Regions from separate parts of the Lederbergia ruris genome, predicted to be linked through region 3. Evidence: riboswitches for the same ligand, from Rfam matches in the RefSeq annotation. Region 3 holds a riboswitch; each other region holds the start of a gene.

Region 1 (7,546 bases), on a different contig from region 3:
GTTCTGTTTTAAAGTGATATTTCACCCAAACCGCTTCACCTTCCGCATTAACCCATTTAAAAGTATGGCTGCCATAGCCGTTCATATGACGGAAAGTTGCCGGAATGCCCCGGTCAGACATAAGAATCGTCACTTGATGCAATGATTCTGGCGATAATGACCAGAAATCCCAAACCGCTGTTGGATTTTTCAAGTGTGTTTGCGGATCTCTTTTTTGTGTATGAATAAAATCAGGAAATTTAATCGCATCACGAATGAAGAAAACAGGCGTATTATTCCCAACTAAATCATAATTTCCTTCTTCTGTATAAAATTTAACAGCGAAACCACGTGGATCACGAACAGTATCAGCTGATCCTAATTCCCCAGCCACAGTTGAGAATCGGATGAACATCGGTGTTCTTTTTCCCACTTCCGATAGAAAATCAGCCTTTGTGTATTGAGAAACATCATTGGTTACTTGAAAATAGCCGTGGGCTCCTGCCCCTTTCGCATGAACCACACGCTCAGGAATTCTTTCCCGATTAAAATGGGCTAGTTTTTCTAACAAATGAACATCTTGTATGAGCACCGGGCCACGCGCCCCTGCTGTGATGGAATTCTGATTGTCTCCAACGGGGGAACCCCAACTAGTTGTTAAATTCTTACGTTCGTTACTCATATTATCCCGCCTTCTTTTTATAATTGCTATTTATAGTATATAAAACATAATAACATATTTTAATTAAAAATCAATGTCTAATTATAATAATTTTAAATAAAGATCGATTTCCATTCTAATTATGAATATATGTATCTCCTGGTGGAAAAATGAATAGGGTGATTGTGTTCATTGTAGGATCAGAACAATAGCGCAAGCGCCTGTTCAGTGACGTAAAAATTGGATAATAAGGTTGAACAGCTAAAATCGCGCCGTTCTGACCAACATCCTGTTAGCCTGAGATAAAGGAAACACGATGAACCCAAAGCACAAGATATTCAATTAGAGTTTTTTTAATGTCCATTTCAGGTTAGAAAGACGAAGAAATTATAAAAAAGCTTAGAAAAAAACTTAAAAGGTGAAACTATTTCAATTTATTTTCGTCTTTAATTATGAGATCTACCAAATAGGGAAGGAGGAGAAATAATATTAGGAGAAAGCAGGTGATGGCGTTTTCGGTTTAATTGCTTTATGGAATTGGGAAAGAAGGAATTACTTTGTGAAAAAGTAACGATTGCTATTCCTTTTTATTTCTCTTTTACTTAAATATAGATTAATAAAAAGGGTGTGATGGAGATAATTTCTGAGATAATCTATTGTTTTGTAGTTGGAAGTTTAATGTTGTTAGTGGGATTTATTGCAACAATTAGACGAAGATTACCATGGGTATTTAGGTTTTTAATTATTCTCTTTGGTCTTGGTTTTGTTGTATATTCAATTTTTCAACTATTTAATCGGATGTTTCCAGGGGTAGTTCCGGGATAACTGTTTTTAAAGTAAGGTATTTTCAAAATAAAAAATGGAGGTTTTTATTTTGCTTAAAAATGTATCTTCTTCTTTGTTATTGTTGTGTTTTGTATTTGGGCTGTTTTTTGTTTCAATGCCTATATCTTCTTCTGCTGCGGAAATAGACGTTCTTAATAAAGAGCAGAAAGTCGAATTAGCGAAAAATTATATAGAAAATAATGTAACCAACTTGAATGAAATTTTAATGAATATGCAGACTCAAGATCCGGATTTGGAAGATGTTCAGACTGTTATTATGGAATACTTAGATGAAAACTCCGTGCCGGAAGAGATAGTAAATGACTTGACAATTGATGATATTTTTCCATTAGAAAACGAGAAAGTAGAATATAAGCAGAAAGAAAATGAAGTTTTACAATTTGAGGACATAGTTGCTTATGCTAAGGATAACGATGAAGGAAATATTTATGAGTTTAAGAATGAGGATGGCAAAGTTACTGTTTATGTTGCAGATACTGGAGAGGTAATGATTCATGAACAAAGTATTGTACCAACCTTAGATTTAAATGATAATAATACACTTGCAGCCTGGAAAACAACAAAAACCGAAAGAAGTAATGGAGTTGCTGTTAATGCAGTTGGAAAGACCATGTTTACATATTGGGCCTCAGGTAATTTTGAATACAATGGAAAAAGCGCAAGACATCTTAATAACGATGGAAATATTGAAAGGAAATTGTGGGGTTCTTCTTTAGTTATTGAGAAAAAAGCCGAGGGGGCAAAACGTACTGTTGCAGTGGGAAGTTACAAGTATCCAGAAGTGTATTCACGTGTATACTTCGAAGCAACATTTGGAATCAGATGGCTGGGAGTTACAATGAAAAGTGGTACATTTGAAGCTTATGTTGGTGGGACTTATGCAGGGAGCGTATATGGAGGATTAAGGGCTATATAAGTTTAAAAAATAATCATTATAGTGAGATTGTTTTAGAGTTTTTTTCTACAAACAAAAATCGAGTAGGAGAGGGTGATTAACCCTCGACCTCTCACACCACTTATCCCGACTTCTAAATTATTCCGACTTTATAAGTTAGCCATTAAAACCAAAAGGTCTTTATACGTTTTTGATGACTCATAGCTTAAAAGGTCGGAATAATTATTTTTATAATAAACCATAAAGACTTTTGATTAATTCATCATCATTCTGCCATAAAGTAACTTTCTGATTCTGTGACAGTGGATTTAGGCTACTTGTTGCTTTTTCTATAGCATCCCGTTTCATTTGTGTATCCGTATATGAATAAATCTTAATTGTTTCCAACTGTGCATCCCCCGACCATTCCGATAAGAGTACAAGCGGCATTCCACCGCGGTAAAGATACATTGCTCTGGAATGACAAAATATCTGACGGAGATCGTTCTTGTCACATGCTTTTGGCACGAAAAGGACTGGTTAGAAACGTATTTCAAGCAGTCCTTCAGCCCTAAAATAAGTATGAAGTTTTCTAAGTACCGTTACCACATAACCCATACTTTTTTGACGATAGTCAAACATGTCAACAATGAAACTGCGAATATCTGTTGGTAACACACTCTTTATAGAATGGTGTCCCTGTGTGAACAAAAATAGGAAGTACCTCTCGATAATGGATTTATATATCTTTTTTGTTTATAAAGACTTTCCATTCAAAACTACCAGTTTTGTACAACCTATTAAGGACTTCGAGACCTCATATACGCCAACGAAAGGTCTTTCGTGATATATTACCATTTAAAAATAGTTCCATTAAACCCAGGCTTGCCCTTATTCTTTTTAACCTTTTTATACGCTCTGTTTTGGTTGTCACGGTTAATGGCTTCCCAAACCAGTTCCGTCATTCTCCTATCTCTTCTTCCAAGTTCGCCCTAAAGCATACTACACGTTTCCTTCATATTTTCAGATTCCATCCTATCTTTTGGAAAACAGCCGTCTTTAGATGTTGTCTGTGGTTGCCGCATGCCTTATACCTCCTTTGGTTCCAAGATTCCTATTGTTCGATCCTTCGTTTGGTAGACTACTATAACCTCTGCTGACTTCTTACAATTCACAATATCATCACTGATATCGTTGTTCCTTTAAGGAATTCCTCCTCTTTTCAGTAACCCTTGTAAGAGCTCCCTGGGGAAGAGCTATAACCTTCCACCATGTAACTGCTGTATTTACTGTATGAAATTCGTGCAGTATTGGACTTTGTTTTGTTCGGCAAACTCGGCCATTCCAATTCAGCCTTGTATACATTTTCTATTCGTCAGTTTGGGATTTTGCCTTCGGCTTCCTTCAGATTCCACCTCGCGATGGACATCCATGCCGTCAGCTAACATTTCCTAATGTCAAGCCTGTAGTGGACTTTCACCACCAAGTTATAGCCCATGCTGGGCGCACCGACAAAAAATGCACCTCTTATTTGAGATGCATTTTGACGTTTTTAACCGAGTAATTTTGCTGTTAAAGCTTTAGCCTTTACAATATCCTTTGTACCATGTACCAAGATGCGTCCATCTTTAAAGAGTACCATGCGATGGTCAAGATATTGGCAAGCAATTAAATGTTCATTATAGATAAGTTTGCTAACAACTGACTGAATGGCAGTAGCTAGGGGCCTTAATTCTAGTTTTCTCATATGCGGAATCGTTAATTGTACCGTATCACGACCGCATAATACCGCAGCCCTCGTTTGACGATCGTCTGATAAGAAAGGATAGGTAGCCTGATCACAACAGCTTGGACAATTTGGACGCTTAAGTGTCGTCACATTAATTGCTGCATGTTCCCCTGTCCAGAGGTCAAACGATTTTAGCTTCAAATCTACTTCTGCTCCCACAATATATTGAAATACATTGGTAACTTGATGGGCGGCAACCACCTGAACAATCGGACTTATGACCCCTGATGTGTCACATGTGAGCGTATGGGGAGGAAGCGCATCTAGTAAACAGTGCAGACAAGGTTGATCCCCAAATCCAATCGGATAAATCATTCCATAACTCGCCACAATCGCCCCCATGAAAAAAGGGATATCTGCTTTTCTTGTTGCATCATTCACTAACAGTCTTGTCTCAATATTGTCGGTAGCATCGACAACTAACGTTTTTCCCTCTACTAGCTTCTCTACATTTTTAGCTGTCACATCCGCAATAAACGTTTCGACCTCTATCATGCTATTGATCTCACTTATTCGTTTCTTTGCGGCAACCGCTTTGGGTAGTTGATCTAGGACATCCTGTTCTTTATACAGTTGCTGCCTCTGAAGATTACTCCAATCTAAAATATCTCGATCGACAATGGTTAATTTTCCGACGCCAGCTCGAGCAAGCATTTCGGAATTCGCCGATCCAAGTGCCCCAGCTCCAATAATTAAAACATGAGCATCTTGGATTTTCTTTTGTCCTTCCTCTCCAATCGGTTGGAATAATTGCTGTTTTTCATAGCGACTATTCATGTAGGGAGTAATCCCTCCATCGGACTACTGGCTATCCCATAATCACGTTCCTCGATTCTGCCGGCTTCATATCCAATACGGCCCGCCTTAATGGCTAAATTCATCGCTTCCGCCATTTTCACAGGATCTTTCGCACCGGATACGGCTGTATTTAGTAAAACTGCATCCGCACCAAGCTCCATGGCATAGCATGCGTCCTTTGGTGATCCAATGCCTGCATCAATGATAACTGGTACTTGAGCTTGCTCTATAATTAGTTGCAAATTCAACGGATTCAAAATGCCTTTTCCCGAACCAATCGGGGATGCTCCCGGCATAATAGCATGAACTCCTAGCTCCTCTATTCTTTTAGCAAGAACGACATCATCCGAAGTATAGGTTAAAACGGTAAACCCTTCTTCAAGAAGCATTTCCGATGCCCTTAATGTTTCGACTGGATCGGGTAAAAGTGATTTTTCACAGCCAATGATTTCAACCTTTACCATATCGCATAAGCCAGAAGCCTTCGCTAATTTAGCCGTTCTCACCGCTTCTTCTGCTGTTTTCGCACCTGCCGTGTTTGGGAGAAGAGTGTATTGGGACAAGTCCAGCATTTCTAAAAAATTAGGTTGGGACGGTTCAAACACATTCATTCTTCTTAATGCGAAAGTTAAGATTTCCGCCTCAGAAACTTTAACAGCCTCTTTTTGTATTGCAAATGATGGATATTTTCCTGTACCTAATAAAAGTCTGGATGTAAAACTTTTTTCTCCTATTTTTAGTGAACTCATCTTCATCCTCCTCCTACAAAATGGATCATTTCTATTTCATCCCGCTCATGAATCGCACGTTGATATTCCTCTTTGGGAACAATTTCCCGATTGACTTCCACAATTACAACCCTTTCAGACAGTGTCAAATGTTCTAGAAGTTGTTGGACACTCTGGATGTTTTTTGGCAGTTGATAAGATTGTCCATTTAAAATAATCTCCATCCAAGATTCATTTCCTTTCATCAACTATTAATTTAGCGCTTGACAGGCATGATAATATTGTTCTGCCATTCTTGCAGGCTCGTGTGCTTCAAATATTGTCGACATGACCGCAAATCCTTTAATACCTAGTTTGGCTAAAGTTTGCAGATGTTCAGGCTTGATTCCGCCAATCGCATATACATCGATTGGTACTTGATCAGTGATCGCCTTAAGCGTTTGAACTCCTCGGGCTGGAACTCCTGGCTTGCAGTTTGTTGGGAACACATGACCATACAGCAGCCAATCAGCTGCAGAATGGCTTGCCTCGAAAGCCTCTTGTTCAGAATGAATCGATTTTCCAATTTGAAGATGTGGAAAATTATTTTTTACTTCTTGAACATCTAAACCATGACCCGGTAACTGCACCTTGGGAATATCCATCACAACCGCAACATCTACCCGATCATTGACCACTAACTTCTCTCTTTGTACTCCAGCTGCGATGACATGTTCAAGCAAGCGGATTTGTTCTCGAACTGTTTTCGATCGCTCTCTAATGATAAAGAAATCAACATACGGATCCATTTCAATCATATGTTGAGCTAAGGTATTAACATCCAAGCAGTCATTCGTGACAACCAATCTCTTCAATACAACCCTCCTTAACAATACAAAAACCACTTTCCAACAGTAGGGAAAGTGGTAGATGAAAAGCCCCGCTTACTCAGCAAAAGGCTGATCCATGACGGGTTGTTCGCTATTCCACACTTCCCTACGCAGGCACCAACCTGTTCAGGTTATAAGGGTATCAGAGTTCCACTCTTCTCTCAGTCCTTTTCAAGGATTCCCCTAGTGATTTTTTATATGAAATTATGATACTCACCAATATACTAGCATAAAGAATAACTAAATGTAAGGGGTTCAATATAGAGCCATTAATATGATACTTATTTTCTATCCCCCTCAAGAATTGATTTATTCAAACGTTTGTTCGATTACCAGTCTTTCTTCCAGATGTCACCGTTTATTTTAGATAAATAAATATAATATTGCTTCTAATTCATTTCCACTCCTGCCGGATTGGCATCGACAATCCATTTCGTATAATCGGTTATGATTCCATCTACTCCCAGGTTAAGGGCCTTCTGCATTTTTCTTGGATCGCGAATGGTCCAAGCCATTACCTTTTTATCTCTTTTATGAATTTCTTCCACATCTCTTGGTCGTAAGTAGTGAATGTTATAATTCACATAGGTTGCATAATCGGCAATGTCATCTAATTGTTGACTTGAAAGTGGATGCTCAGCTCTTGAAACAAGTACGGCCACTGGAATTTTCGGGAGTAACTCGTGCATTTTCTTCATCGATTCAAAATTCATAGATTGGATGATTACATTATTTGTATTATTATATTGCTCAATAAGTTCGGCAAGGATTTCCTCAATCCCTGCATTGGCTTCTGGCTCCTTAATTTCAATAATAATCCCAATTTGGTGGAGCATAGTGTCCAATAGCTCCTCTAGCGTAATGATTTTTTCCCCTTTAAAAGAAGCATTAAATTTGCTTCCCGCATCTAATTCCTTTAATTCTTCTAATGTAAAATTTCGAACATATCCTGACCCATTGGTTGTTCGGTTCACTTTATCATCATGAATAATAACAAGTTGA
Region 2 (7,546 bases), on a different contig from region 3:
TCGGGTGGGGATGCGGCAGGGAATGCCAAAGAGTTGCAACAGATGTTAGACATTGATTATGAAGGACTGGCTCCTAGACAGATGAACTTATTTTAGCACACCGAAATAAGCAGTCTGATTATAGACTACTTATTTCAGACTCTGACCCAATCATTTTGATCATGACGAGAAAGGGAATGTCGTTTGCCCTGAATAACGTCACAGCTTGAAAGCCTAAATGTCGATAGAGTTTAATGGCTCGCTCGTTGAACCCAGCTACAGTTAAGCGGAAAGCTTTAGGATTTTCTTTCTTTTGTAGGTGCTGAATGATAAAGGAAAGGAATTCTCGCCCAAAGCCCTGCCCCGTCCATTCCGGTTTTAGGCCGAGACCAATATCGATTATTTCATCCGTATTAGGATAAACGCCTTCCTCATGCCCTAAGTGAACTTGGGCAAATCCCCCTGTGCAAAAAAAGCCAATCAATTCATCCTCTTCAAAAACACAGGAATAATGAAGAAGCTCCTGTAATTCCTCTTCTTCGCCTTGTAAATTATAAAGCTCGTATGGGGCTTCATATTTCCATTGCGTGATTTCTCGTGCATAGGCTTCATTCATGGGTTTAACATGCACGGCGTTTCCCCCTTTTAGAAAATGATGGCGTTTTCGCTTGGTTTTATTATGAAATGCTTTGTGCAAATTGTCTAGAGTAAAACGACAGTTCGGACCAAAGAAAAAGGAGGGCTCACCCCTCCACATACTCCATTTTCTTTTGGTCGACTGTGTGTTGTTCTTTTGTTAATCGGAAGAAAGCAATCATGCCTATCAAGGACGTCCCAAATAAGATTGCGCCCATGGGGATCGCCGTTTCTTCATTGATTCCGACAAGAGGAGAGACAAGGGAACCCAGTAATAATGGCAGCATTCCTAGTACCGCACTTGCACTGCCGGCACGATGCCCTTGTTTTTCCATCGCTAATGTAAAGGTGCTGGTCGTAATCATGCCCATTGCAGTCATGTAGATAAAAATGCAGATGACAAGGCTAGCAAGTGGCCCTTTGATCATTGTCATAATCAATAATAGACCTGTTGCCGATACGGCGACGATGACGGCCGTACGAAGCAGTTTCCGTTCATGGATGATACCCCCGAAACGCCCAATGATAAAACTACCCGTGATAATGGCTAATCCATTGATGCCAAAAAGAATACTAAAAACTTGTGGGGAGACCCCATAGATTCCTTGGTAAACAAAGGGCGTGCCAGATACATAGGCAAAACTCCCACCATGGATAAAGCAAACGGTTAATGCATAGCCCATAAAAGACCGATCCTTAAATAAACTTGTGATCGTTCTAACCGATTCCTTCATCGAACTTGGCAAGCGCTTTTCGGGGGGCAATGTTTCCTTTAAACGGCTGGCAATGAGCAGAACGATACAAATCCCAAGGAAACTTAGAAAATAGAAAATCGTATGCCAACTTGCGAAAGGTAAAAGTAAGAGCGCTCCACCTGTCATCGGCGCAATCATCGGTGCTGCGGCATTAATGACCATTAAAAGGGCAAAGAATTTGGTTAATTCTCTACCAGTAAATACATCCCGTACAACGGCACGTGAAAGGACAAGTCCAGCAGAAGCTGTTAGTCCCTGTAATAAGCGCGCTATGACTAAGGTTGTAATATTTGGTGCCAGTGCACAAAGAAGAGAAGAAAGAACAAACAAAGAAATTGAAATTAATAATGGAGTCCTTCTCCCTTTAGCATCACTAATTGGTCCAATCAAGATTTGTCCAACCGCAAAGCCGATCAAACAAGTTGTTAAACTAAGTTGCACAAGCGATGCACTCGCATTGAGGTCACTAGCAATATCGGGAAAACTTGGCAAATACATATCAATATTGAGTGGTCCTAAGATTCCTAGACTACTAAGAAGTAAAACCAATCCAAGCCGTTCTTTTCCTGTTGGATTATGAAGCATTACGGAAAACACCTTTCTACTATGAACTGCAAATAGAGTCAGTATACAGCAGAAAGGAGTGTCTGTCTAAAGGGATCACTTATTTTTTCCCTAGAAAAATCAGAATCGCATCACGAAGCAGTTCAGCCGCTCCTACTCCAACCTTGTCATAATAGGCTTGGAAGCGTTCGTCAGCAACATACATTTCAGCTAGCCCAGCATGGGCTTCTTCGGAATAGTTCGACCATGAATACATGAGCCATTCTTTATGTTTCGCTGCGGCTTCTTGCGCTAAATGGGAGTGCGGATCCCCTAGAGTGAGTGCTTGCTTTAAAAGTTCAAAGAGTTCTTTTTCTAGTGATTGCATAGCGTTGTAGTCCTCTTCCGTCATGTTGCGTAATTTGGCATTAGATGCCTCGATTGTTTGTTCCCCATATTTTTCGCGGATTTCTTCTCCGTACTTTTCTTCATTTTCTTTTATCATTTTTTCTTTAAAAGCGGCGAATTTCTCTTCATTTGTCATTGAATATTCTCCTTTCTCATGGGCGATTGTTTTTTCAATCGTTTGGATCAAATGGTCTAAGTGGATCCGTTTATGCACAAGCCGGTCATAATGTTGCTGTAAAGCCTCCGTTTTATCAAACTGAGGATCCGTCATGATCGACACGATTGTGTCTAAATCAACATCCAATTCGCGAAAAAAACGAATTTGCTGTAAGCGATCAATCTGATCTTGCCCGTATATACGATAGCCGGAGCTATTGATTCTAGCTGGCTTCAGCAAATTAATTTCATCGTAATAACGCAAGGTTCGTGTGCTAACACCAGCTAATTTTGCTAATTCGCTAATAGTGTATTCCATCATTATCACCTCCTGATGAACCCATCATAAACGTTTACGTAACGTCAAGGTCAAGCGGAAATGACATTATTATTTTTATAAATTAAGGAATAATAAGCAGACACTACGAAAATGGAGGACTTTCCATGCCAGAATTACCGGAAATGGAACATTATAAGCTTTTATTACAAGAAAAAATTCAAGGAAAGCCAATCACAGCGGTGGCGATTCAACGTGAAAAATCAATCAATCTGCCAACAGAGGCGTTTATCCAACAAGTGACTATGCAAAAAGTGATCGGGATTGAGCGCCGAGCTAAATATTTAATTTTTTATTTAGAAAATGGCGCTCATTTGCTGCTGCATCTTATGCTGGGTGGCTGGTTATTTTATGGAAAAGCGGAGGAAAAACCGAATCGGACCGTCCAAGTGCAATTAAGTTTTGGTGATCAGCATCTTTATTTTATCGGACTGCGATTGGGTTATTTGCATTATGTAACGACTCACCAGTTGCAGGAAGAACTGCAACATCTTGGTCCGGAATCGCTTGATCCCAACTTTTCCCTTGATACCTTTCTAGATTTGCTGCAAACAAAAAGGGGTGCTTTGAAAACAACGCTGATCTCACAGGAATTTATTGCCGGCATTGGCAATCGCTATTCAGATGAAATCCTCTGGCATGCAAGGTTGTTGCCGAAAAGAAAAGTGACTGAACTGGATCAAGAGCAAAAAGTCCGCTTATTTCAATCCATCCAAACGGTTTTACGTCGGGCGATTCAATTGGGTGGATATATGGACAACCCCTTTTATCAGGGAGATCAAAAAACAGGGGGGGCAATGGGAAGGATGTATGTGCACGGTCAGGAGGGGGAGGCCTGCCCACGCTGCGGTGCATCGATTGTGATGGCTGAAATTTCTTCGCGCAAAACGTTTTATTGCCAAATGTGTCAAAAGTGAAGGAGGAGATCAGTTTGAAATTTGGTTGTCATCTCTCGATAAAACAGGGGTACCTAGGGGCGGCCAAACAGGCTGTGGCAATGAATGCGGCAGCTTTTCAATATTTCCCGAAAAATCCGCGCAGTCTTGGTGTCAAGGATTTTAACAAGGAAGAGGCGGCACAGTGCAAAATGTTTTGCATGGAAAATGACTTAATATCAGTTAGTCATTCTCCTTATCCAAGTCACTTAGTCCCTCATGATGAGCAAAAACGGGAGAAAGTGGTGGATTCTTTGTTGAATGATCTGGATATTGCGGAAGCGTGCGGTTCGATGGGGGTGGTCGTTCATTTTGGCAAGCCGCTCAATCGCGTTGATCCGCTCACAAGTTACCAGATCATGATTCAAATGTTGAATGACATTCTCCAGCACTGGGAAGGAAAAGCGAAACTATTAATTGAAAATAATGCGGGCGTGCCCGGGAGTATGGGGACGACTCTGGAGGAACTTGTCCAAGTCCGTTCGCTCTGTCAATATCCAGAAAAAATTGGTTTTTGCCTCGATACTTGTCATGCTTTTGCATCGGGTTTATGGACAGGAGATAATTGGCAGGAAGTATTGGAAAAAGGACAGGCCCTCGGCTATTTCGAAGAGTTGCAAGTAATTCATTTGAATAACTCTAAATACCCCACACGTCTTGGCAAGGACCGGCATGCCCCGATTTTGGGTGCCGGTTTTATTAAAGAAGATCAATTTGACCAGCTTATCAAAACCCCGCAACTTCAAGACATCCCTTTTATTTTAGAAACCCCCAAAGAAGAATGCCCACATGAACGGGAAATACAGCTTCTGCAGGAAAAATGGGGAAGTGTGGAATAAAGCGTTGATTTATACTAAACTGAGGAGAGAAAAAGAGATGGGGGAGGTTGCATGTTTGAAAAAAAGTAAAAAAGTCCAAAGTGCAGAGCAAGTTTCCACCTTTATCTCCGCCTTCAGATGTCCAATTTGTGGGGCTTCCATGAAGGTTGAGGAGCTTAAAAGCCTTGTGTGCACAGAAAATCATACGTTTGATTTTGCTAAACAAGGATATCTTCATTTGTTGCCTCATTCCATTAAAAGTCAATATGATACAGACTTATTTGTTGCGAGACGTAAGATCATAATGGTAAGTGACTTATATACCTCTTTTCATCAGGTTATGGCTAAGTTGATTCAAAAGCATGTGGATGTTTCTGAAGCTCTTATGATAGATTTAGGTTGTGGAGAAGGTTCTCATTTACAAAAGATTTTAGACGAATCCCTGAATCAGAAGTTTACAGGGATTGGCCTTGATATTTCTAAAGAAGGCGTGATAATGGCCGCCAAACATTACGAACAACCGATTTGGTTAGTCGGAGATTTGGCCTATTCACCGATCGCGGATCAATCGATTGACGTTATTCTTAATATTTTGTCCCCTTCTAATTATCAGGAATTTAAAAGGATTTTAACTCGGAATGGCCTAGTGTTAAAGGTCGTCCCTCGTACAAATTATTTAAAGGAATTACGCGAAGCTTTTTTTGTACAGGACGAAAAAAAGGAGTACAGCAACGCCGATACCATTTCTTTATTTCAAAAGCATTTCCAAGTTTTGGAGAGGTTTCACTTTCATGATACCAAAAAACTTACGAAGGACGAATTAGAGAATTTAGTTAGCATGACCCCGCTTTCATGGTCAGCAGATCCAGAACGAAAGGAAGCGTTTATGAAGCAAGAATCTTGTAACATCACGATTGATTTAGAGATTTTAGTAGGGAAGAACAACATTGAATGAGCGATGTTGTTTGCTCTTTTAAGGAGGGAAAAGGATGACAGAGACTATTTATTACAGTCAAATGGAAACTGAGGACGGGGATGTTTTCCTCGCTACAACCACGCAAGGGCTTTGTTATGTGAGTCCGCAAAATGAAGGTATGCAAGAATTAAAGAGTTGGTTGGAGCGCCATTATCCAGAAGCTCAATTAGTCAAAGATAAGGAAAAACTATCTTTTTACGAGACTCAGCTGCAAGAATTTTTAGATGGAGCACGTGAAGAATTTGCTCTACCCGTTGAATTGATTGGCACAGATTTTCAAAAAGCGGTCTGGACAGAGCTGCGAAACATCCCTTTCGGGGAAATCCATACTTATTCGCAAATTGCGGAAAGGATCGGTAATCCAAAGGCGGTTCGTGCGGTTGGAAGTGCCATCGGGGCCAACCCGCTTCTTTTCGTTGTTCCATGCCACCGAGTCGTGCGGAAAAATGGGGAAATGGGCGGTTTTCGTGGTGGACTTCCGATGAAGGAAAAACTATTGAAGTTGGAAGGACATGGATGATCTTTTTTATGGAAATATAATTAAATTTTACGAAACATTTGCTTTATTTTGAAGTCTATTGTATAGTAAGGCTAATTACATAAAAGTCCGTCCGGGTGCTTGAGGAATCAGGCTGAGATAGTAGCTATTATCCGCTACTGACCGTTAATCTGATCTGGGTAATGCCAGCGTAGAGAGTGATACATTTATCATAGGGCCCTTCTCGTCGTCTGTGCATTTTGAGACGGCTTTTTTGTATTTTCAAAAAAAGAGGGGGTTGAGGAAGGTTGAAAAAATTAAAATTTACGGATTTATTGATTACTGTCATGCTTGGGGTTGTTTTTGGAATTACGATGAAATTCTGGGATGATTTATATACCTTTATTAAGCCAATGCTGCCTATGGCTCGTCAATTAATTTACGGAATGTGGTTTATGGTCGGACCTTTTGCCTTTTTATTAATTCGGAAACCTGGTGTAGCTTTGCTAGCAAGTATTGCAGCTGCAGGTCTTTCCGCTTTTATTGGGCATGGGATCGAGGTCCTTATATACGGATTTATGCAAGGACTGGGAGCTGAATTGTTGTTTGCTGCCTTTCGTTATAAACGTTTTGGCATCATCGTCGCTGGGTTAGCAGGGGTGGCATCCTGTGCGGCTGGCTTCTTTTTAGATTGGTTTTATGGATATGCCAATTTGGAAACTTGGGCCCTGTTTGTAAAGTATGGATTGCGTGTTATTAGTGCGTTCCTATTCACTGGCATATTTGCGTATTACATTGTCAAAGCATTAGAAACAACAGGTGTGACCAATCTTATTCGCCCCGTTGCAAAAGAAGAATATACAGCACTTGATAAATAGGTAGAAAATACAGCTGTTAAAGAGAAACAGGGCTGTAAATCTGGGAGACGATCGATGATTGAACGTTAATAATGTGTCCAGAGCGATTGGGCGCCGAGTTCCAGCCCGTTAAGCGCAGATTTTCGTTAGACTGATAGATTAGAAAAAGGGAGTCGACATATGGAACAGCAACAGGAAACAAAGTCACTTGGTGTCACGAATCTTCGTTTGAAATTTCCCAATGAGCCTTCCTTCATTTTTAAGGATCTGTCTTTCTCCGTTGCACCGGGGGAGAAGGTTTTATTGCTAGGCCCAAGTGGCTGTGGGAAATCAACCTTGCTCCAAGTTTTGAGCGGAATTATACCTGATTCTATTGAAGTTCCCCTGAAATATGATTCGATCCAATTACCTGAATCATGGGGTTTTGTTTTTCAAGATCCAGATACGCAATTTTGTATGCCGTACGTGGATGAAGAGCTCGCTTTTGTATTGGAAAACTTACAGATTCCAAGGAGCGAGATGGATGGACGAATCAAAGAGGTGCTCGCGATGGTGGGATTGCAAGGACTTCCCATCCATACACAGATTCATGATTTATCGCAAGGCATGAAGCAACGATTGGCATTAGCTTCGGTATTATTACTGCAACCAGATGTCCTCTTCCTTGA
Region 3 (7,546 bases):
CACAGATGATTAATCACTTTAAGTTAGAAACGACGAAATCATGGAAACGAACTACGATTCACCATGATGCTGGTTTTTCACTCTGGAGTTCAGGATATATGCTAACAACTATAGGGAAGATTGGACATAATACTGTTCTTGAATATATTGTCGATCAAGGAAGAAAGGAAAATCCTTTAAACCATTGATTTAGAAAACCAGGCTCTTCAATTAGAAGATGCCTGGTTTTCTAGCTTTTCCCTTACCTCATCTGGGAGCTCTTCCCATAATACCTCTTCCCAAGTTTTGATATATTTTCCTTTCGAATCGACTCGGAGAAAAGCTAAATCCCGCAATTCCCCTCCAGCATAGAAGGTGACCGTTCGTTCTTTTCCCGATTCATCAAAACCGGAAAGCGTATAATCAAACCCGCCTGGAGAACGCGGGGTGCCTTTTTCCGTTATTTGAACGTAAATATCTTTCCTCGGAACAAGAGGATTAAATCGATCCGTAACCTCATTATGAAAAATGAGAGAGGCGGCCACCAAACTCCCAACGAGTATGAATATAGTAAGTAAACCAATGAGCCAGCTTTTCATTCGCTCCCTTCCTTTCTCCTTGTTTATTGCTAAGTTTAGCAAGGAGTTTCACAGAGAGCGATCTAGATTACTTACACATAAATTACATTTTTGTAAGGATTATAAGATTTCATACTTAGATCAGGGTTGAACTACTGGCGTTTGTTCAGATAGCCACTTTTCCTCCTGATAAGCCATCTCCCAAAAAGCTAGCTCATACTCTTTAGCGATGACAAACTGTTCTTTAATTTTCTCCTTTTCTGCCACGGTAGCAGTGGCAACGATATGATTCAATAAGTCGATTTGCTCTTGTGTGGAGGATTGGAACCATTCACTAGCATAGGTTTCAATCCATTTTTGGTAGATCGGCTCTTTGGGTGTCGCATGTTCGTATGTTTTTCCAATATCTGCATAAAGCCAATAGCAAGGTAGCATTGCAGCAATCGTTTGGGCAAAGCTGCCAGAAAGAGCGGCTCGATACAAATGGGATGTATAGGCATAGGCAGTTGGCGCTGGACGGAAGTTTTCCATTTCATCTTCTGTAATATTCAAGATTTTGGCGTGTTCCTCGTGAACGGTTAGCTCTGCCTGGGCCGTTAACTGGGCTTTTTTAGCCAATAATGCCGTATGGCTAAAGTCATCAGCCTGTGCAGCAGCCAGCGCGTGGACTTTTCCGTAATGTTTTAAGTAGTAAATATCCTGGAGAATGTAATATTTAAATTTTTCTAAAGGTAAATCTCCTTGGACGATCCCTAATACGAAGGGATGCTTCAAACTAAGCTCCCAGCTGTGTTCAGTAGCTTGTCTTAATTCCTCTGTAAAATGCATAAAAAAATCCTCCTCTAATTCATCATCGTTTCCGACTGACGGGAGAAGGGTGGTGTTTTTTCCCGAAAAGAATGCTCTGCGCTCGTAGCAAAACAAAGGGGCCTCTCAGGATAAAAATTTTCCACTTCCCTCCGCTGGTATTAACCAGTTCAGGTTCTAAGGGTCCTAAAGAATTCTTTAATCTCAGCCGCAATGGCTCCCCTAGCAGAAACAAATGATTTGATTTTTTGAAAAACTCATATCGATCTTAACATAATAAACCAGAATGTCAAATACTGGCAGAGACCGTGTGTAAAATAGCGTATGCCTTCCTGCTCATTCTGTATCTAGTAACCGGAGGCAGCAGAGGAAAGAATAAGTACAATCCAGAATCCTATTTTATATACAAACGTTAAGGTCCCTAAAATAATTCCTGTGATTGCAAATCCCTTTTTCACCGGGTTCCGCATACCGATAAATCCAAAGATGATAGCCAGTAGCCATAAAGGTAATGTAAACCAACCAATAAAAGGAATGACACCCAGAATAATACCAATAATTCCTAGTACCATTGCAGCTGTTGCAAGGCCGTTTGTTTCTTCTTTTTGAATAATTATTTTTTCTGTATTGTCCATAAACAACACTCCACTTCTCATAAATAAGTAAATTAAAAATACCATCCTTATCATAAGGTGTATTTCAGAATATTTCAATAGAATCAGAGAGATTAATAGTATAAATATCCTGGATAATATGTTTTGGTTTATATAAACCAACAATCGTCCAACAGCATGGAAATGGTTTGACTAAAGAAAAAAGGGGATATAGATGAGTATGGGAAGTAGAGGAGGGTTCGAATGTTAAGTGACAGGGAATGTGAGCAATTAGCCCTTGAAGTCGTTGAATACATGAATAATGAAAAGTTTAACGAAGTGAATGATCTTTTAAAAGAGAAGCATCCCTATAATTTAAGTGTGATCTTTCAAAGCTTACCAGAAAAATATAGAGCCCCATTTCTAGAGCATCTAGAGGATTCGATGATCGCAAGTATTATGAAGAAACTCAGTACAATGCAACAAATGGAAGCTTTGGGGAAAATTGGACCTGAGAAGGCTAACAAGATACTAACGCTGCTCGACGGAGATATTCTAGCCCATCTGTTAAAAGTATATCCAGATGCTCATTTAAAACGTTATTTATCAGGACTGGGAACAGAACAATCAGCTTTTATTCAGAAAAAACTAGGATATCCAGATGGGACTGCGGGGCGTTTAATGAGTAATCAATATATTGCTTTGCAAGAATCTCTAAATGTAGAAGAGGCAATCCTTAAAGCACGGGAATTAGCTTTTTACTCGGAAAGTTTACATTATATTTACTTGCTTAATGAAAACAAACAATTGACAGGTATCATTGCTTATAGAGATTTGGTTATAGCTGCACAAGATGAAAAGCTAAAAGACATTATGAATAGACAAATGATTTGTGTATCAGCTCTTACGAAACGAGCGGAACTTGCTCGGTTACTACAAAGGTATGATTTAAGTGCTTTACCCGTATTGGATGAGGAAAGTCGGCTTATTGGCGTCATCAAATTTGAAGATATTGTCAAGGTGCTCATTCATGAAGCAAGTGAGGACTACGGCAAGTTTTCAACGGCTAGTAAAGAAATTGATTTTCAGACTAAGCCATTAACAGCAACTCTTCGGCGATTGCCTTGGTTAGTTGCTCTTTTATTTATTGGGCTTGTTTCTGGAAGTATTATTGCGAAATTTGAAGGAACGTTAGAACAGGTCGTGGCGCTTGCCTTTTTTATGCCTCTTATTGCCGGAATGACAGGAAATACTGGTACACAATCACTGGCTGTTGTTGTAAGAGGTCTAGCTGAGCAAGAGGTTGGATTGAAAAAGGCGGCCAAGTTACTTTTACGAGAAGCATGGGCTGGAGTATTAATAGGAATCATTTGCGGGCTATCGATCGCGGTGATTGCTTATATATGGCAAGGAAATATATATCTTGGCATTGTTGTAGGAGGATCATTGTTACTAACTTTAATTATTGGCACCTTGGCTGGGACGATTATTCCCCTCCTATTATACAAATTTGGAATAGATCCAGCGGTTGCCTCAGGCCCATTAATTACCACGATTAACGATATCTTCTCTTTATTTATTTTTCCATTGCTTCTTTCTTTTTGGATAAACTAGTATAGTCCGGATGGAGCGCAAGTGTTTTCAATCCTGTATTTATCCCCTCTATTTTTTGCCGTAATGCTTTTTGTAAACAATCGTCGCTAACATAGTTAACAAGAGCCTTCCTCTTTAGTAAAAAGGGGAAGGCTCTCCTCAATGTCATTTCAAAACCTTATTCTTTATCCTTTAGGGGTGTGGCATAAAGGATATAACGATCAGGCGCATTTCCTATATAATGGAAAGGATAACAGGTCGTAACCGTGAGCATTTCTTCTTGGTATTCCTCGGGGTTGATCACAGTAAGGTCGTCTTCCGGAACAATCTCTGAATCTTGAATCGTATACTCAAATGAACCATAGGGCATTTCAACAATAAAGCTGTCCCCAATTTCTAATTCGCCAAATTGGCGGAACACGGTATCCCGATGACCGGATAACACGATTTGGCTTTCCTGTCCAGGGTAAGCTGTCCCCGGATAATGACCAACACCACGTTGTAACTCATCTTCTTCAACCCCCGCTACAATCGGCAATTCTCTGTCTAAAGAAGGGATTTTTAAAATTCCAATGACATCACCTTGATCTGCATGGAATTCAACAGCCTCTGTTTCATTGGCTTGTGAATTCTGTTGTTTTTGACTGGATGATGTAACCTTTTCTTTTGCTTCCTGAATCGCCTTTGCTTGTAATCGATCGGCTTGCCATATCTGCCAAACACTAAAAAGAATTAAAAAGCCACCCCCTACAATGAGCAGGAGAGGAAAGATTTTTTTCATCTCATGATCTTCCTTTCCACTTGAAATACAAATTGGTAAGAACAATATGATAAGTAATTATTTATATTATACCTGTTTATCGCCCTATTTGGGAGTGTAATTCCCCTATTATTTAACTTTTCAGAGATATTGGAAGAAAATGAAACCGGGGTCCTGTATATGCTTCACCAAGAAGGAAAGCCCTTAGTAGATAAGGATTTTAGAAATTAGTAAACCACTTGACATTTTTGCATGCCGTTTTTAATACATTTCTTGATAGGGGTGATGAAAAGTGGCGAGAGTAAAGTACAGAGATAGTGACATTGATTTAATTGCACGGATGATGCGGGCAGAGGCTGAGGGCGAAGGGCGACTAGGGATGCTTATGGTTGGAAATGTCATTGTCAATCGAACGGTAGCTGATTGTTTAGATTTTAAAGATTTAAGAACCATACGGGATGTAATTTTTCAAGTTCAAGGTGGAAATTACTCTTTTGAAGCAGTACAAAAAGGAAATTTATTTTACAGTCCAGCAAGAGATGTAGAGAGAAATTTGGCACGAAAAGTAGTAAAGTCTTGGGGACAACATCCTTCTAAGTATGCTCTTTGGTATTTTAATCCGTATGCTCCGTGTCCACCTACATGGTATGATCAACCATTTGCGGGGCAATATAAACAACATTGTTATTATGAGCCACAGGCTAATACATGCGAAAGTGCTTATAGGTATTAGCGACAGTTGTTACCTGTTACCCATATACACACTTCAAATTAAAAAGAGGCTGGGACAAAAGTGTTTTCACCAAAGAAAAAACCGAACTAGTATGATGCATGTCCCCGCTCCGGAAATATACTTCGCTTTCCGCGGGCGGCTGGTGAGCTTCCTCGTGCTATCGCACTCCGGGATCTCACCGATGCCTTTCCTCCCGCTGGAGTCTACGTATATTTCCTCCGCTAAGGTAATGCATTGTTCGGTTTTAGAGCTTATTTTTTTATTTTTGTCCCAGCCCCTTTTTTTGTTGCAGGAAATTATAAGTCTTTGGCCACTTTTTATATCATTTTCTTTGTAGAACCTGATCTTCATTTGTTAGTAAGTTGTAGGCCCAGTTTACTTTCTCCTCTGATGGTGTTTGTACACCCTTCAATTTATAATCTAATCCCATTGCCTCATATTTATAAACGCCTAATTGGTGGTAAGGGAGGATTTCAATTTTCTCAACATTGTTTAAGCTATGAATGAAAGTGGATAACTGTCGTAAATTATCTTCATCATCTGTCCAACCTGGTACAAGAACGTGGCGAATCCAAACCGGCTTTTGCTTTTCTTCCAAATAATGAGCAAAATCAAGAATATGTTGATTAGATACATTGGTTAAAGCTTTATGTTTTTGCGGATCGATTTGTTTTACATCTAATAAGACAAGATCGGTCACTTCCATTAGAGCATCTAGTGATCGGATAAATCTCTCTTTTCTTGTGAAGCAGCCCCCTGAACTATCGATACATGTATGGATCCCGAGTTTTTTACATTCGGTAAATAACTCTGTTATGAACTCTGTGTGCAACAGCGGTTCACCACCACTTACTGTCACCCCTCCATTAGAGGCTTGTAGAAAAGGAAGGTAACTTCGTATATCCTTCATTAACTCTGCTATGGAAATTTCCTTCCCTTCTCCTCTGCCAAAGGCCCAAGTATCTGGATTATGACAATATAAGCATCGTAATAAACATCCCTGTGTAAAAATGACATATCGTAAACCAGGACCATCGACTGTCCCGCAAGACTCTACAGAGTGAATCCTTGTTTGCACTTTCATCCTTCTAACCCCCTTTTCGGTAAAATTGAAGATCGGTCTGTCACCCCTTGGATGCATAGGTGTGACAGACATTGTCTTCCTATTCCAGGGCGCTTGCACCTTTGTTCTTGTTAAACTATAAAATTCTAGCTTGCGGATAAGATCTAATAGTGGGTATTGACGTCTGGCTCCAGCGCCCAGCGACTAGCAAACTTTCGGTGCCTGCTTGCGTAAGTCAACATCGATTCACCCTTCGGTGTCTAGCTACAGGCGGTAGGGGCTCGAGGTCAAATAACCCTAAACCTAGGAAGGGAAAAACCGCCCTTCCTAGGTTTAGGAACATTTGCTTGTCGCCCCTAAACAACCGCCTTCCGCTTTTCGTGGTTCATCGTGTTTCCTTTATCTCAGGCCAACAGGATGTTGGTCAGAACGGCGTTGCGCCAGGACGGCGCGATTTTAGCCGTTCAACCTTATTATCCAAGTTTGTACGTCGCTAAACGGGCGCTTGCGCCTTTGTTTTCACATTGTTTCATGGAAGGTACGATTAATTACGTCGATTTGTTGTTCTCGTGTTAATTTTATGAAGTTAACCGCATATCCTGACACCCGAATGGTTAATTGGGGATATTGTTCAGGATGCTCCATCGCGTCTAGTAATGTTTCTCTATTGAAGACATTAATATTTAAATGGTGACCTTTTTTCACCATGTATCCATCCAGAATAGCGGCAAGATTCGTATTCCTTACTTTTTCTTCTTTTCCTAGTGCTTTTGGAACGATGGAAAAAGTATTGGAAATGCCATCAAGCGCATAATCATAAGGTAATTTGGCAACAGAGCTAAGGGATGCAAGCGCACCTTTTTGATCTCTTCCGTGAAGGGGATTTGCCCCTGGTGCAAATGGCTCACCTTTACGTCTACCATCTGGCGTGTTTCCGGTTTTTTTGCCGTATACGACATTAGAAGTAATCGTTAGAACAGATAGAGTCGGAGTAGCCCCACGGTAAGCCTGATGCTTCTGAAACTTGTTCATAAATGTTTTCACAACTTCAACGGCGATCTCATCCACTCGATCATCATTATTTCCATATTTAGGGAAATCACCGTCAATATCAAAATCAACGACAAGCCCATCCTCATCACGAATCGTTTTCACCTTGGCGAATTTGATGGCACTTAAGGAGTCGGCCACAACCGATAAGCCCGCAATCCCTCCAGCCATCGTTCTTAAGACATTTCGATCATGCAAAGCCATCTCAATCCGTTCATAGCTATATTTATCATGCATATAATGAATCACATTTAATGTATTCATATATAGCTTTGCTAGCCAATCCATCATTTGATCAAACTTCTCTATGACTTCGTCAAATTGGAGATATTCTGTGGTAATCGGAGCAAATCCAGGTCCAACCTGAACTTTTTGAAGTTCATCGACTCC

Evidence for each region. Region 3 has a riboswitch for thiamine pyrophosphate ahead of tenA (thiaminase II). Riboswitches for the same ligand answer to the same signal wherever they lie in the genome.
Region 1: it holds a riboswitch for thiamine pyrophosphate, as region 3 does, so the genes downstream of both, KI363_RS02880 (thiamine phosphate synthase) here and tenA (thiaminase II) in region 3, are expected to answer to the same signal.
Region 2: it holds a riboswitch for thiamine pyrophosphate, as region 3 does, so the genes downstream of both, KI363_RS14375 (ECF transporter S component) here and tenA (thiaminase II) in region 3, are expected to answer to the same signal.

Annotation. Positions count from the first base shown of each region.
Region 1 is NZ_BORB01000003.1:94,408-101,953, reverse strand. Features, by position in the region: gene katA (catalase KatA) at 1-661, opposite strand, end outside; gene KI363_RS02905 (hypothetical protein) at 1,515-2,402, shown strand; gene KI363_RS02900 (hypothetical protein) at 2,610-2,810, opposite strand; gene KI363_RS02895 (ThiF family adenylyltransferase) at 3,913-4,926, opposite strand; gene KI363_RS02890 (thiazole synthase) at 4,923-5,696, opposite strand; gene thiS (sulfur carrier protein ThiS) at 5,699-5,899, opposite strand; gene KI363_RS02880 (thiamine phosphate synthase) at 5,927-6,529, opposite strand; TPP riboswitch at 6,631-6,739, opposite strand; gene KI363_RS02875 (glycerophosphodiester phosphodiesterase) at 6,934-7,546, opposite strand, start outside.
Region 2 is NZ_BORB01000026.1:53,675-61,220, reverse strand. Features, by position in the region: gene KI363_RS14415 (DUF72 domain-containing protein) at 1-96, shown strand, start outside; gene KI363_RS14410 (GNAT family N-acetyltransferase) at 119-610, opposite strand; gene KI363_RS14405 (Bcr/CflA family efflux MFS transporter) at 723-1,955, opposite strand; gene KI363_RS14400 (MerR family transcriptional regulator) at 2,035-2,796, opposite strand; gene mutM (DNA-formamidopyrimidine glycosylase) at 2,922-3,731, shown strand; gene KI363_RS14390 (deoxyribonuclease IV) at 3,746-4,588, shown strand; gene KI363_RS14385 (putative RNA methyltransferase) at 4,644-5,522, shown strand; gene KI363_RS14380 (methylated-DNA--[protein]-cysteine S-methyltransferase) at 5,557-6,063, shown strand; TPP riboswitch at 6,145-6,256, shown strand; gene KI363_RS14375 (ECF transporter S component) at 6,330-6,899, shown strand; gene KI363_RS14370 (ABC transporter ATP-binding protein) at 7,059-7,546, shown strand, end outside.
Region 3 is NZ_BORB01000034.1:27,174-34,719, reverse strand. Features, by position in the region: partial or broken gene tnpA (IS200/IS605 family transposase) at 1-188, shown strand, start outside; gene KI363_RS16585 (YxeA family protein) at 207-578, opposite strand; gene tenA (thiaminase II) at 699-1,385, opposite strand; TPP riboswitch at 1,495-1,598, opposite strand; gene KI363_RS16575 (hypothetical protein) at 1,712-1,999, opposite strand; gene mgtE (magnesium transporter) at 2,222-3,571, shown strand; gene srtD (class D sortase, LPxTATN-specific) at 3,729-4,331, opposite strand; gene KI363_RS16560 (cell wall hydrolase) at 4,603-5,043, shown strand; gene pflA (pyruvate formate-lyase-activating protein) at 5,366-6,127, opposite strand; gene pflB (formate C-acetyltransferase) at 6,626-7,546, opposite strand, start outside.